2 regions of the Gottfriedia sp. OAE603 genome follow, and region 2 is predicted to be linked to the other one. Evidence: riboswitches for the same ligand, from Rfam matches in the RefSeq annotation. Region 2 holds a riboswitch; the other holds the start of a gene.
The links. A riboswitch is a leader RNA that binds a small molecule or an ion and turns the genes downstream of it on or off. The one in region 2 is predicted to bind thiamine pyrophosphate.

Region 1: another riboswitch for thiamine pyrophosphate. It lies ahead of thiD (bifunctional hydroxymethylpyrimidine kinase/phosphomethylpyrimidine kinase); the one in region 2 lies ahead of ABID96_RS03450 (thiamine phosphate synthase).

What each region holds. Positions count from the first base shown of each region.
Region 1 is NZ_JBEUNN010000001.1:401,798-409,930, forward strand. Features, by position in the region: gene ABID96_RS01865 (DMT family transporter) at 117-542, shown strand; gene ABID96_RS01870 (Crp/Fnr family transcriptional regulator) at 581-1,279, shown strand; gene ABID96_RS01875 (DMT family transporter) at 1,315-1,779, shown strand; gene ABID96_RS01880 (YjjG family noncanonical pyrimidine nucleotidase) at 1,840-2,547, shown strand; gene ABID96_RS01890 (FTR1 family iron permease) at 3,101-4,597, shown strand; gene ABID96_RS01895 (hypothetical protein) at 4,587-4,961, shown strand; TPP riboswitch at 5,132-5,242, shown strand; gene thiD (bifunctional hydroxymethylpyrimidine kinase/phosphomethylpyrimidine kinase) at 5,382-6,188, shown strand; gene cytX (putative hydroxymethylpyrimidine transporter CytX) at 6,181-7,416, shown strand; gene thiM (hydroxyethylthiazole kinase) at 7,403-8,133, shown strand, end outside.
Region 2 is NZ_JBEUNN010000001.1:683,859-691,991, reverse strand. Features, by position in the region: gene bcaP (branched-chain amino acid transporter BcaP) at 96-1,502, shown strand; gene ABID96_RS03475 (hypothetical protein) at 1,644-1,865, shown strand; gene ABID96_RS03470 (YjcZ family sporulation protein) at 2,405-2,530, shown strand; gene ABID96_RS03465 (DoxX family membrane protein) at 2,598-3,137, opposite strand; gene ABID96_RS03460 (hypothetical protein) at 3,461-3,631, opposite strand; gene thiC (phosphomethylpyrimidine synthase ThiC) at 3,651-5,426, opposite strand; TPP riboswitch at 5,559-5,674, opposite strand; TPP riboswitch at 5,931-6,040, shown strand; gene ABID96_RS03450 (thiamine phosphate synthase) at 6,159-6,761, shown strand; gene thiO (glycine oxidase ThiO) at 6,758-7,849, shown strand; gene thiS (sulfur carrier protein ThiS) at 7,873-8,076, shown strand; gene ABID96_RS03435 (thiazole synthase) at 8,079-8,133, shown strand, end outside.

The DNA.
Region 1 (8,133 bases), 280 kb from region 2:
GGATCTTCTATATTGAAGATCCTTTTATTATGTACTTTTAGGACATATGTCCTTTCCAAGATATATGTAGATATCTTTTAATAAATAGAGAAAATAAAATTAGGGAGAGAACGGAAATGAAAGGGAGTTTATTTGCTTTTTTTGGTGGCGCATTTATAACGCTACAAGGTGTAGCTAACGCTCATATTAGTCAGGATATAGGTACTTGGCAAACAGCAACGATTACGCAATTTGCTGGGTTTGTATTAGCACTTATTATTTTATTATTTGTGAAAGACGGAAAATGGCAAATGCTAACAAAAGTAAAGCCATTATATTTGACTAGCGGCGCGTTGGGTGCAATCATTATTTTCAGTAATGTTACATCTATTCATAAGATTGGTGTAACAATTTCGATTTCTGCTTTATTAATTGCACAGCTATGTATGACATATTTAGTGGATTTGACGGGATGGTTCGATGTCGTAAAGCAGAAAAAAAGACCATTACAATTTATAGGTATCTCAATGATGATTGCTGGAGTTGTAATCCTAGGCTATTAAGATAAATGAACTGTGAAAGTGTGGAGGTGAACAAAATTATGAAGGAATTGAAGGATCAAGAGCTGTTAAGCTACTATTTAAAAAATCATCAAATCGAATCCATTTTTAATGATCAGTTAATGCCACACTTAATTTTGTATAGCTTTGATCAAGGAGAGCTTATTTGTTCTCAAGGAGATTCTCCACAGTATTTATACTTCCTCGTCAAAGGAAAACTGAAGATTTATACGACTTCTGTAGATGGAAGAACATTAATTCTTTCATTTAAGAAGCCAGTAGAGGTAATTGGTGATATTGAGTACGTTCGGGGTACAGATTTTCTCAATACAGCTGAGGCAGTTTCTTCAGTTCACATGATTGGCGTTCATCATCAATGGCTAAAAAAATACGGTAAAGATTTTTCACCATTGCTACAGTTTTTACTAGAAATCATTACAGAAAAATTTTATATAAAATCAAATTCTTTAAGCTTCAATTTAATGCATCCTGTAGAAGTCCGTTTAGCTAGTTATCTATTATCGGTATCGTTCGATGAATCAGATTCGCTACTGGAAGATCAAATAAGTTCAGCTTCTTTAAAAGATGTAGCAAATTTTATCGGAACGAGTTACCGACATTTGAATCGTGTCATCCAACAGTTTTGTAAGGATGATTTAGTCGAGCGTAAGGATGGTTTTATCCTTATAAAGGATAGAGAAGGATTAGTGTCTCTTTCAGGTCATAGCATTTATGAATAGTTATGAAGACAAACGAAATTAGGGGTGTTATCACAATGGTTATCGGGTTATTTTTGGCAATCCTTGCAGGTTCGTTAGTCGGCCTTCAAAATATATTTAACAGTAAAGTAAACGAAAAATCTGGGTCTCAGACCACTACAACACTTGTTTTAGGAATGGGATTTTTAGCATCTTTAGTCATAGGTCTAATCATTGAAGGAACGAGTTTGTTTGATTTTCAGAATATGAAACCATGGTACTGGTTTAGTGGTTTTATTGGTGTCGGTGTCGTTACTTGTTTAGTGCAAGGGGTCAAACATCTAGGGCCTACGTATGCAATATCAATTGCATTAGCCTCTCAATTGCTCTTTGCAGTCTTATTTGACTCTTTCGGGATTTTTGGACTTGAGAAAGTACCATTTACCATGAAAGAATGTATTGGCGTAATAGTTATTATGTTTGGTATGATTTTATTTAAATTGAGCGGAGAGAGTGAAAAACAGAAATCACAGGCTGCTTAATATTTATGGAATGAATCTATGATCATATCATTTTTGATACGATTAAACGGGGAGATAAACATGAATAAGTATAAAACTTTATTATTTGATGTAGATGATACACTGCTAGATTTTGGTGCAGCTGAGAAAGTTGCTTTACGTTTACTTTTTGAAGAGCATCAATTGAATTTAACACCAGAAATTGAGTCACATTATAGAGTCATCAATCAGGGTCTTTGGAAGCAATTTGAAGATGGGACTATTGAACGCTCTGAAGTATTAAATACTCGCTTTTCAACTTTATTAAAAGCGTATGGACATATTGTTGACGGAACATTACTAGAAAATAGTTATCGCCGTTATTTAGAAGATGGTAAACAACTTGTTGATGGTGCTTTTGAATTAGTAAAAAATCTACAAAATCATTTCGATCTGTATATCGTGACGAATGGGGATTCACTGACGCAATATAAGCGATTAAGTGCGTCGGGTTTACAGCCGATCTTTAAAGACATTTTTGTTTCTGAGGACACTGGTTTCCAGAAACCTATGAAGGAATATTTTGATTATGTTTTTGAGAGAATCCCAAATTTTAATGTGAACACAGGGTTAATAATAGGGGATTCCTTAAACGCTGATATTAAAGGCGGTCAACAAGCGGGATTAGATACTTGCTGGTTTAATCCTCACAAGAAGCAAAATGATACTGATCTAATTCCAACCTTTGAAATACAAAATCTTGATGAACTTTATCATATCTTAGATGTTAATAAAAAAGTACTGGTTTGATGAAAGCGAAATAGTAAAAAGTAAGTGGAAAGCCCTGGGTTTTTCGCTTTTTTTTATAGTCATTTAGAAAAATTTTATTTAGCTATGCAAGGGCATAAGGTGGGTCTATTTCTCATCATGAGTTTCTCAGTCCTCCTCATCCAGATAGATTATATCTCGATCAAATAAAGAAGAAAATGGACTGCATATTATTAAAGAAATACGGAATAGCTCTCAGCAAATTCATATATGCTAAATAAATTTTATAATTAAAGTTGAATCCTCAGCTTTTTTATTTATTTTAATTTCCTTGATTATGGAATTAGTTTTAAAATAATATTTTAATATATTTTATTAAGTGAATATTAGTTCATATTCATCACATTTTTTTTAGTACACATTAATTTAAACCTTATCAAGTGATTAAAATGTTAAATTTTAACAGTGGTTTATAAATATTAATCTTTATGAGTATTTATAGTTAGTCTAGATAAAAAATATCTTTGACTATCTAACTAATTAAGTATATAGTCTATTTGAAAATGATTATCATTCGTGTTTAAGGGGAATGAAAATGAAGAAAAATTTAACGAAATTAATTTTACCATTACTACTTTGTTTATTACTTGTTCCATCTAAAATCTTTGCAGCAAGTCCTGAAGAAGATTTAACTAATGCAAATGCATTTATTGAAAGTGCTATTCAAGCATCTCAGAAAGGAGACTTTGCTTCTGCTGAGAAGGACTATAAAAAATTCAATGATGAATGGTTAGCCAAAGAAGATGGGATTAAAAATAAGTCAATTGAAGCATATGGCAAAATTGAGGAAGCGATGGGAATGGTTCAATTCTCATTAGCTCAAAAGACAATCAATCAAGATACACTTGTTACTTCTTTAAAAGAATTGGAAGCAGTAAATGAAAAGTTCATTACACATCAGTTCGCTGAATCCAAAATTAATATAAAGAATACGGGTAGTGTTGAAGATTTAATACAAATATTAAACAATGCATTATCAAACTTAAAAGAAAATGATGTATCTGGAGCAAAATCAGAGATAGATCAATTTAGAAAATCTTGGATTAGTATTGAAGGGGTAGTATTGACACAATCCCAAAAAGTTTATACAGATGCAGAAAGAGATATGGTTACTTCATACGCAATGCTGTCTGCTAAAACACCTGACATTAAAGCAGCAACTAAAACGATAAAAGATATGCGAGATTATCTTTCACCTTTAGCAGCTAAAACTAGTTATACAATGTTAGATGCAATCACAATTTTATTAAGAGAAGGATTAGAGGCCTTACTTGTTGTGGTAGCTTTATTAGGATTTATAAGAAAGTCTGGTCATGAGAAAAAAACTAAGTGGATCTGGTTTGGAGTCGGAGCTGGATTAGGTGTAAGTATAATATTAGGCGTTATCGTGAACTTACTATTTTCAGCAGGTGCTTTTGGAAGTAATAATTTCTTAATTGCAGGATGGACCGGAGTATTTGCTGCAGTCATGTTGCTTTATATGAGTTATTGGCTTCACAGTAAATCGAATTTAAAACAATGGCAATCTTATATTCAAACCCAGAGTACGAAAGCTTTAAACACTGGCAGTTTATTATCACTTTCAATTCTTTCATTTTTAGCAGTATTTCGTGAAGGAACTGAAACAGTCTTGTTCTTTATTGGTATGGCTTCATCTATAAAATTAACAAGTTTATTAACGGGCATTGTATTGGGGGTTCTCATATTAGCGATTCTAAGTTACTTAATTTTAAAAGTTGGTTTAAAAGTTCCGATGAGACCATTTTTCCTTATATCTAGTCTTCTTATGTTCTATTTATGTTTCAAATTTACGGGTATGGGCGTTCACGGTTTACAATTATCTGGATTATTACCAGCGACGCAGGCACCAATACCAACAGTGGATTTCTTTGCCATATATTCTACTTGGGAGAGTTTCATACCACAAATTATACTATTACTTATTGCATGTATCGTTGCAATTTTTAATAGATTTTCTAATAAAAAAAATGAAAAAAAACAAAATTCGGGGGAAATTGAACATGTTATCTAACAAAAAATTAGTTTTATCAATGACTTTAGCACTATCATTAACTTTATCTGCATGTGGCACAAAAGAAGATAAATCGATTAAAAGTGGATCAGATGATATGATTCAAACACTTACAGATTTAAAATCGCAAGTTGCTGATAATGATGAATCAAAAGCAAAAGAAAGTGGAGAGGCACTTGAAGAGTCTTGGGAAAAATTTGAAGACTCAGTAAAAGATAAAGATGCAGATCTTTATGAAAAGGTTGAAACTCCTCTACACATTATTGAAGCCGGTGTAAAAGTTTCTCCACTTGACGCAGATACTCTTAACGAAGCTGCAGATGATTTAAATGATGTTCTTAATGAAGTTAAGGACTTAAAATAATACTAAAGCACCCCAAAGGGTAGATTCTTTATCGATGGTCTACTCAATGGGGAGTAAGCCTGTAACTATCCTTTCAAAAGTTTTTATTTAGAATGGAATAAATAAGTCTAACTACTTGAATTTAGTAATAGTATTAATTAATATGATATAGAATTACAATTTGATATTTTGAATAGTACTAGGGGTGCCGTAAATGGTCGGCTGAGATTAAGACACAATTGTCTTTGACCCTTTAACCTGATCTGGATAATGCCAGCGTAGGAAAGTGAGCGAGTAAATGCATATTTTTATGTATTTATAACATTGATTTGTTCGAGCACAAGTCCCTATGGGGATTTGTGCTTTTTTGTTTTCTAAATCAATCCACAACTTCTATCTGTTAGATCAAAAAAGTCTATTCATTAAATAGGAGGAAAGAAATTGAAAAAAGTACTGACAATTGCGGGGTCCGACTCGAGTGGTGGAGCTGGAATTCAAGCAGATTTAAAAACGTTTTCAGCTCATGGTGTGTTTGGTATGAGCGTAATTACCGCAGTGACAGCTCAAAATACACAAGGGGTATTTGCAGTTCAAGACATTACACCAGAAATGATTGCAAATCAGCTAGACGCAATCTTTACTGATATTGAAGTTGATGCAGTAAAGATTGGGATGGTATCACAAATTGATACAATTAAAGTCATTGCTGAGAAACTAAGACAATATAAGCCGAAGCACATTGTTGTTGATCCAGTTATGGTTTCTAAAAGCGGCTATGATTTATTAAGTCCAGATGCGAAAGAAGCTTTAATTCAAGAACTGATTCCATTGGCAACTGTCATAACACCTAATCTTCCGGAGGCAGAAGTTATAACAGGTAGAAACATTTCAACGATTAAAGAGATGGAAGAGGCTGCTATTTTAATTCACTCATTAGGTGCTAGCGCTGTTCTTGTAAAAGGTGGTCACTTAGAGAACGATGCAACAGATATTAGCTATGATGGATACGAATTTACTTATTATAAGGGTACTAGAATAGTAACTAACAATACTCATGGTACTGGGTGTACTTTGTCATCAAGCATAGCTTCTAATCTAGCGAATGAATGTCCATTAAACGAAGCGATTAGTAAAGCAAAAGAGTACATACAACTAGCAATTCAACATTCATTCTCTATCGGAAAAGGTGTAGGTCCAGTACATCATTTTTATTCGATGTATCAAAAGGCGGGGATACAGCATGTATAAACTAACTGGAAAGTTAACAAAATGGAACTTCGCAACACTTTGGTTCGGAGCAGCAGTTTCAATCGCTGAAATTATGACAGGTGCGCTTATTGCACCTTTAGGTTTTTCAAAAGGATTGACTGCTATATTAATCGGTCATCTACTAGGTACGCTACTTCTTGTATTAGGTGGTGTCATTGGTTCAAGAGAGCGTTTAACAGCAATGGAGTCTACTAAAATATCATTTGGACGTTATGGTAGTTATTTATTTTCTATATTAAATGTATTACAGCTGCTAGGCTGGACAGCAATTATGATTGTGACAGGAGCCAGGTCTATTAATGTAGTAACTACATCTGATTTTCATTTTAACCAACCTTGGGTTTGGTGTCTTGTAGTTGGACTATTAATTTGTACATGGTTATATTTTGGTCAAAATGCTTGGAAGAAGTTAAATAGTGTAGCAGTAACACTATTATTTTTACTAACGATTGTATTGTGCTTTGTCATTTTTAAGCATAGTGAATTACTTTTTGAACCAGGTACTTCAGAGATGTCTTTTGGTGCCGCAGTTGAATTATCCGTTATCATGCCATTATCATGGCTACCGTTAATAAGTGACTATACTCGCTTTGCTAAGTCAACTCGTGAAGGTGCAATTGGAAGTTTTGTTGGTTATATGGTTGGTAGTTCATGGATGTATGCAATTGGACTTGGAGCTGCGCTAGCATTTAATGAATTTGATCCAGTAGCAGTCTTAATGAGTGCAAATCTTGGTTTGTTTGCAGTTGGGATCGTTGTGTTAGCAACAGTTACGACCACTTTTATGGATGCATATTCTGGTGGTATTTCATTGACAACTGTATTTCCTAAATTAAATGGAAAGCATGTCGCAATCGTACTAACAATCATAGGAACAATACTGGCCACCGTATTTCCGATTGAAAAGTATGAAGGATTTCTATATTTGATTGGTTCTTTCTTTGCACCCTTGTATGCAATTTTGTTAACTGACTATTTTATTTTAAAGCGTACAAAGATTAGAAAAACCCTAAGGGTAGACGGGGTTGCAATGCTTATATGGGTAATTGGGATATGTATCTATCGTAAGTTTGTACAATTTGATAGTTTTCTAGGTGCAACTGTTCCTAGTATGGTTGTCATTGGTGTGATTTATATTGTCGTTCAATTTGTTATAAATAAATTTGCTAATCAGCAAGTAGGGGGAAATAAACATGTCAGTTCTTAATGAAATCAGTCAGTTAATTGAACAAGTAAAGGATAAAAAACCATTAGTACATCATATTACAAACTATGTAACGGTTAATGATTGTGCAAATATGGTTCTTGCGATTGGTGGTTCACCCGTAATGGCAGATGATTTAGCAGAAGTAGAGGAAATGTTGGCCTTTGCATCAGCACTTGTCATCAATATTGGTACGTTAAACGAAAGAACAATTCAATCAATGATCACGGCAGGTAAAAAAGCAAATCAACTAGGAGTCCCAGTTATTTTGGATCCAGTTGGTGTAGGAGCTACTACTCTTCGAACAGAGACAGCCGCAATTTTATTAAAAGAAGTTCGTTTCGCGGTCATACGTGGAAATATGTCTGAAATAAAAATGATTGCAGGATTAAACGTGCAGATTAAAGGCGTTGATTCAATTGCGAGTGAAGAAAATGGTATTGAAATTGCAAAAGCTTTGGCAGTGAAATTAGGATCAGTAGTAGCGATTACTGGTGCTGTTGACATTGTTGCATCATTAGATCATGTTTGCAAAATTTCAAATGGTGATAAAATGCTTGCGGATGTAACAGGAACAGGCTGCATGAGTACATCGCTGATTGGAACATTCGCTGGTGTAACAAAAGACTATTTCCTTGCTGCTATTGCAGGTATTACAATCATGGGGTTAAGTGGTGAGTTGGCAAAAGAACGATTAACAAAGGACAAAGGAATTGGAAC
Region 2 (8,133 bases):
TAGTAATTGTCAGAATTTTCTATTTTTTATACAAAACTATTAAAATAGTTAGATTAATTTTAGAAAATTACAACAAGAATTTTAAGGAGGTTCATATGAGTTTATTTCGTAAAAAATCTGTCGCAAGTGCAACTCCAAGTAGTTCACTTAACAAAGTACTAGGTGCATTTGACCTAACAATGCTAGGAATTGGGGCTATCATAGGAACTGGTATTTTCGTATTAACAGGGGTAGCAGCAGCTGATTATGCTGGACCAGCACTTATTCTTTCATTTATTATTGCAGGGTTAGCATGTACTTTCGCTGCATTATGTTACTCTGAATTTGCTTCCATGATTCCACAAGCAGGAAGTGCTTATACGTATAGCTATGTTGCTTTCGGTGAAGTAGTTGCTTGGATTTTAGGTTGGGATATGGTACTTGAGTATGGACTAGCATCATCTGCAGTTGCTAGTGGATGGTCAGGATACTTCCAAAGTTTATTATCAGGATTTGGAATTCATTTTCCAACTGCATTAACAAGTGCATTTGATCCTAGTAACGGAACTTATATAGATTTACCAGCTGTAATCATTGTTTTAATCGTAACTTTTGTTCTTACTAGAGGTGTTAAAGAATCAGCTAAACTTAACACTATAATGGTTATTATCAAATTAGCTGTAGTATTACTTTTCATCGCAATTGGCGTTTGGTATGTTGAGCCTACGAACTGGACACCATTTATGCCAAAAGGATTTGGTGGCGTAACAGCTGGAGCAGCTGTTGTAGTATTTGCTTATTTTGGATTTGATGCAGTATCTACTGCTGCTGAGGAAGTTAAAAATCCTCAACGAAACTTACCAATTGGTATTATCTCTGCATTAGCAGTATGTACGATTCTTTATATTGTTGTTTCATTAATTCTTACAGGTATCGTTCCATACGATCAATTAGGCGTAAAAGATCCTGTTGCATTTGCTTTAAACTTCATCCATCAAGATTGGGCAGCAGGTTTCATTTCTCTTGGCGCAATCATCGGTATTACAACAGTATTAATGGTAATGATGTTTGGACAAACTCGTTTATTCTACGCAATTAGTAGAGATGGCTTACTTCCTAAAAAAATGTCTAAAGTTAACAAGAAAACTCAAGTACCTGTAGTAAGTACTTGGATTACAGGTGGATTAGTAGCTGCATTCGCTGGATTAATCCCATTAAGTAAATTAGCAGAATTAACTAATATTGGTACACTATTCGCATTCTCAGCTGTATCACTTGGTATTTTAGTATTAAGAAAAACTCAACCAGATTTAAAACGTGGCTTTAGAACTCCATGGGTACCTGTAGTCCCAGTTCTAGCTGTTGTATTCTGTGTATATTTAATGCTTCAACTGTCAGCATTTACTTGGAAAGGTTTCGTAGTTTGGTTAGTAATTGGTTTAATCATCTACGCTGCTTACGGTTACAGAAATAGCCGTTTAAATCCAGAAAACAAACTAAATGATTCAGAACACTCAGCTTAATTAAAAAATATCCCATTATAGGCAACTATAATGGGATATTTTTTTTGTTTGAACAGGTATGATATCTTAATAGTTGAATTTATAATAAATATGAAAAATAGAATGAAAATATATGCCAATCAAATGTAGGAGTGAATTGAAATGAGTTATATTATAGGAATTTTGGTTATTTCAATCAGTATTTTAATGATCTATCAATTGACCAAAAAGAATGTATCTTCCTCTAGTCAATTCGGAGTGTATGATCATACCAATTCTGGCAAAATCCCTGAGCATATTGATCAAATACCAATCGTAGAAACAAAACATGAAATACCATACGAGGAAACACCACAATCTACAAATAATTTTGAATCAACGTGAAGGATGAAGAGCAGGAGTTGATGACATGTTCCCCTTAAAAAATTACTATGAATCTTTTATTAAAAAAGACATCATTGGCCTGAAAAGAGAAGTTGCTTTAAAACGTTTGAGTAATTTAACTTGCATGTCAAAAGATTAGCAAAGATACAGTTGATGTTGTACATATTCGCTATTTTACTTGTACTGAAACACTTCAGCCTACTGATACATATTTAGGAACAATAGCGGTTAAATTCGCTAACGGATATGTTATAGATTCAGCAATTTCAACACCAAAAGAAACTAATAATGGGATACCTTTTATATAAGTTTTAGATTCACAAAACATTAGTGACTGCATAAAATGCAGTCTATTTTTTTCGCAAACATTTCTTATTTATTATTGGGTTAAAGCCTATTTAGTGTATAGACTAGTTCCATAGTTATCAAAAAAACATACGATACATTATCCACCTCTCCTAATTGTAATATTGCTACATTCCCCTTACAGGGAAGTTTTTGAAAGCCCCTAAAAATTTAGAGTGAAGGAGGTTTAACGAATGGGTAGTGAATATGGACATCATAACAGCTTTGCTCTGATTGTTGTATTATTCATCCTATTGATCATTGTTGGAGCAGCTTGTTTCGCAGGTGATCATTTTGGAGGCGGCTATGGCGCTTGGTAATAACTAAAAACTATAAAACCTCTTGAAAATATTCAAGAGGTTTTTTATTTACATTTTTTAAAAAAATTTAAGCGTTCAAAACTTCTGATTGTTGATAATTTCTTTCCACCACAATCTTTTGTCTTTTAGCATGAATATATTTCTCAAATCCTATGTAACGATCTAAACTTAATACATAACTACGGTCTAAAGAAAGTAAAATTGCAAAAGCACTGGTATAAAGTGTAAGACTGATTAAGTTCATATTGCCTGAAAGAATAAAATTAATATGCATGAAAAGACAAATCAGTATTGAAGGAAGTAGCATTAAACCTACGATCAATAAAATACCGATTATAATTTGTACAACTGGAATCGTGTAATTAAAAAACATATAATGCTTTAAAGCAAAGTGTTGAATGAAATACTTATAAAATACTGGGACATTAGGCTTTTCAAGTGCCATTATAAAATAATTTTTAATAAAGACGCCAGGTTCGCTATACCAATTTTTTTCTGAAATTTTTGTGATACCAGCAAATAACCATCCTACTCCAAAAAGAATTCTCATCAGTGTAAATAAAGCTTGAAATACCTTTTCTTTTAATTGATGCATCATATTTTCCATTAATTAATCTCCATTTCTTTTGCCTAGAAAAAGAATCCTCTTGGTCTTCATCTAAATATCATGTTGTTACTATCTGGTAAATTTTTAGAGTATATAAGTCGTCTTATTTGCCACCTCATTTATTGAAAACGATTATCAATAACGTTAAAATATTAACAATAATGATAATCATTGTCAATTAGTTTTTTGTGCTTACTTTCTCATTTTCATATATTTTATTTTTCATATTGAATGACTTAACGTTCTGTTAGGTCGTTAATAAAAATAAACCTCCAAAAATGGAGGTTTATTTTTGCAAACTAAGTATAGGTTATTTGTTAAGCTTACCAATATAGACTTTCAATATAGTGGCACTTTGTACATACCTGTATATAATCGTTCTTTTGAAATTCATGTTCACAAATTTTTTGGATATTTATTAATTCTTTTTTCAGTTGATTCACTTCGAATTCTAGCTCTTTTAATTGTTTTGCTATTTGGTTCACCCGGTTCATTCGAGGCTCCCCCATTCAATCATTGGTATATTTCCCCACCATTTTTTCTAAATTGATCAGCCTTTTCTTTTAGACCCTCATCAATCGCTAACTCAAAATCCTTTTCATTTACTAAATCCCTAATATCTTGAGAAATTCTCATACTACAAAACTTTGGACCGCACATCGAACAAAAATGGGCTGTTTTTGCACCCTCAGCAGGTAAGGTTTCATCATGATATTCCATCGCTCTTTCTGGATCCAGTGATAGGTTAAATTGATCTCTCCATCTAAATTCAAATCTTGCTTTTGACAGTGCATCATCTCGTTTTTGAGCTCCTGGATGCCCCTTTGCTAGATCCGCTGCATGTGCTGCGATTTTATAAGTAATGACTCCTACTCTAACGTCTTCTTTATTCGGCAATCCAAGATGTTCCTTTGGTGTTACATAACATAGCATTGCTGTGCCAAACCAGCCAATCATTGCAGCACCTATTGCAGAAGTAATATGATCATAGCCAGGTGCGATATCCGTCGTAAGTGGTCCAAGCGTGTAAAAAGGAGCTTCATTACAAATCTCTAATTGTTTATCCATATTTTCTTTAATTAAATGCATTGGTACATGACCTGGTCCTTCAATCATTACTTGGACATCATGCTTCCAAGCTATTTTCGTTAGCTCCCCAAGTGTTTCTAATTCAGCAAACTGAGCGTCATCATTTGCATCTGCAATGGAACCGGGTCTTAATCCATCACCAAGTGAAAATGTAACATCATATCGTTTCATAATCTCACATATTTCTTCAAAATGAGTATATAAAAAATTTTCTTTATGATGTGCAAGACACCACTGTGCCATAATTGATCCACCTCTAGAAACGATACCTGTTACACGTTTTGCTGTTAACGGTATATAGCGTAAAAGTACACCAGCATGAATTGTAAAATAGTCGACACCTTGCTCCGCTTGTTCGATTAATGTATCTCTAAATACTTCCCATGATAAGTCTTCAGCAATTCCATTCACTTTTTCTAGTGCCTGATATATTGGTACTGTTCCAACGGGTACTGGTGAATTTCTAATAATCCATTCACGAGTCGTGTGAATATTTTTTCCGGTAGACAGATCCATCATAGTATCTGCTCCCCAACGTGTTGCCCAAGTCATTTTTTCAACCTCTTCTTCAATCGAGGAAGTGACAGCTGAGTTACCAATATTGGCATTGATTTTCACATGAAAATTACGACCAATAATCATTGGCTCACTCTCTGGATGATTTATATTTGAAGGAATAACTGCTCTCCCTCTCGCTACTTCAGATCTGACAAATTCAGGAGTAACATGCTCCCTAATTGCGATAAATTCCATTTCTGGCGTAATCAAACCTTGTCGTGCATAATGTAACTGCGTAATATTTGCACCATCTTTTGCTCGTAATGGTTTTCTATCTAGTCCTTGGAAGACCTCTATATTTTTCTGTACAACCTCACTTTTAAAGCCATTATCTTCCGGCTTTACTTTCCGACCTTCATACTCGATTACATCTTCACGCTCAATAATCCATTTTCCTCTTATAGACTTAAGTCCTTTACGAATATCAACTGTTTCGCTTTCATCGGTATAAGGACCACTTGTATCATAAACACGTACAGGAGCGTTTTCCTCTTCCCCAAATGATCCAGTTGTAGGACTTAATTTGATTTCACGCATTGGAACCAACAAGTCAGGTCTTGATCCTTCTACATATACTTTTTTACTTCCCGAAAAGCTAGACATGATTGAAAAATTCATTTCATTTACAGAATTGTTCATTATGATTTCCCCTTTTTAATGTGATTAAAAAGAACAAAATCCAATCCACGATAAGCATGAAAAAAAGCCGTATCTTAAAAATATAAGACCCGGCTAATGGTTAGTTTGACTACAATAGTGATAAATGATCACTACTGTAATAAACGCTAACTTCCCCACGCTGGTATGAACCAGATCAGGTCCTGAGGGTTAAGAAACTTAAAGCGCGTTTCTCTCTCAGCCCAACTAATTGGACACCCCTAGTCAAACTATTCATTTGTACAGACTTAATATAAACCTATGAAGCAATCTTGTAAATCATTTTATTTACCTAAAATTTTACAGGATTGGATGAAAATTCATATCTATACCTGGAAACATTCACTATTTTCACATAAAAAAATTATTTTTTATTATATCTTTAAGTGTCTATTTTGCTAACTTTTGACATAATATTTACAAACTATCATTTTTTTAATCTTGAATTATTTTATTTTTATGCTATGCTAAATTTAATTTTCATAGTGTATTCATCACTAGGGGATCCCTTGATAAGGGCTGAGAATAAAGTAGTTACTTTTAAACCCTCATAACCTGAACAGGTTCGTACCTGCGTAGGAAAGTGGCGCAATGTCTTTTTATGCGTTTATTTGTGTATCTTACAAACCACTTTCCAGTTTTAGGAAAGTGGTTTTTCTTGTTTTAAAACGAAATTTACAATACATACACCCTATTTTTCAAAAAGGAGGAGCAAATTTGAAGCTAATTGCAGTAACGAATAATATGTATTCTGTTCATGAACTTGCTTCAAAGATTATTCAAATACATGATGTTGTTGATTTAGTTCATATACGAGAAAAATCTAAATGCAGCTCGGAATTACATACCCTATTAAATCTTTTAAGGCATAACAAAGTTCCTATGAACAAGATCGTCATGAATGACAGATTAGATATAGCTTTACTTACCAATCTAATAAACATTCATTTGCCAACTCACGGGCATCCGGTCAAGTTAGTGAAAGAACAATATCCAACAATGAACGTCGGTCGCTCAGTCCATTCAGTAGCAGAGGCTATTCAAGCTGAGAAGGATCTGGCCAATTATGTCATTTATGGACATTGCTTTAACACAAATTGCAAAAAAGGTTTACGTCCAAATGGAATTGATCAGTTAACTGAGATGAAAAAAGTTCTTACAATTCCAGTTTACGCAATTGGTGGGATAGCTCCTGATCATCTTCCTATACTAAAAGAGTGTCAGGTAGATGGAATTGCAGTCATGTCGGGTATTTTTTCTTCTGAAAACTCGCGTGATGCTGCTCTAAAATATATGGAGAGGTGCACTAGTAATCTATGAAACAACATTTTGATGTAATCGTAATTGGTGGTGGAATCATTGGATGCTCCATCGCTTATTACTTAGCAAAAGAAAAAATAGACGTTGCCATACTCGAAGCACAAACGATTGGTTCGAAATCAACTAGCGCTGCAGCAGGCATGCTCGGAGCTCATTCTGAGTGCAATGATTCAGAGATTTTCTTACCTTTTGCAAGAAGCAGTCAACTAGCTTATTTTGAACTGAATGAAGAGCTTAAGAGACTAAGTCATATCGACATTGAGCTGAAAAAAGGTGGGATTTTTAAACTTGCTTATAATGACGATGATAAAATCCAATTAGCTTCCCTTCTTTCTCAATCAACGGTCAAGTGGTATGAACCAACTGAAATTCAAAGGAAAATACCTAATATAACAACAGATATAATTGGAGCAGCATATATAGAAGATGATGTAAGTGTCCTACCCATTTCTGTTTGTATGGCTTTTTGCAAAAGTGCACAAGTGCTCGGAGCTACAATACACGAAAATACTTGTGTTTTAGACATTCAAAAAATTGAAAATACATTTATGATTCATTTTACAAATGGAAAATTTACAGCTGATAATATCGTCATTGCAAATGGGGTTTGGAGCACTTCTTTTTTCAAGCAGCTCGGATTAAATAATCGTCTTATCCCAGTTAAGGGAGAATGTCTATCGGTTACAAGTGAACATTTGACGTTGGAGCACACAATTTTCCATGATCATAACTATATTGTTCCTAGAAACAACGGAAAACTTGTTATTGGTGCAACGATGGTTCATAACGAATGGGATGAAAAACCAACCCTACTAGGTATTGAATCATTAATTGAAACTGCCAAAAAGATGCTACCTGATATGACCAAGATGACCATTGAATCATTTTGGGGAGGTTTAAGACCACAAACCATTGACCAAAAACCATATATCGGAAAACACCCTGATGATGACAATATATTTTTTGCAACTGGACACTTTCGCAATGGCATTCTTCTTGCTCCTGAAACGGGCAAAATGATTCGAGATTTTATTCTTAAAAGAAAGATTAGAACTGAGTGGGTAGAAGCGTTTAAAGTGAATCGATAATTTTAAGGCGAGGTGTAAAACGTTTGATCATCCAATTAAATGGCAAAAGTATTCAGCTAGCTGAAAATATTTTCACAGTAAAAGATTTACTTCTTTCTTATCAACTAGAAAATAGAATCGTTGTAGTAGAAGTGAATAAAGAAATATTGTATCGAGAACTGTACGGTACTACAGCTCTTTCAAACGGAGATATTGTAGAATTAATACATTTTGTAGGAGGAGGTTAATGATGTTAACAATTGGAAAACATTCATTTCATTCAAGATTATTTCTAGGTACAGGCA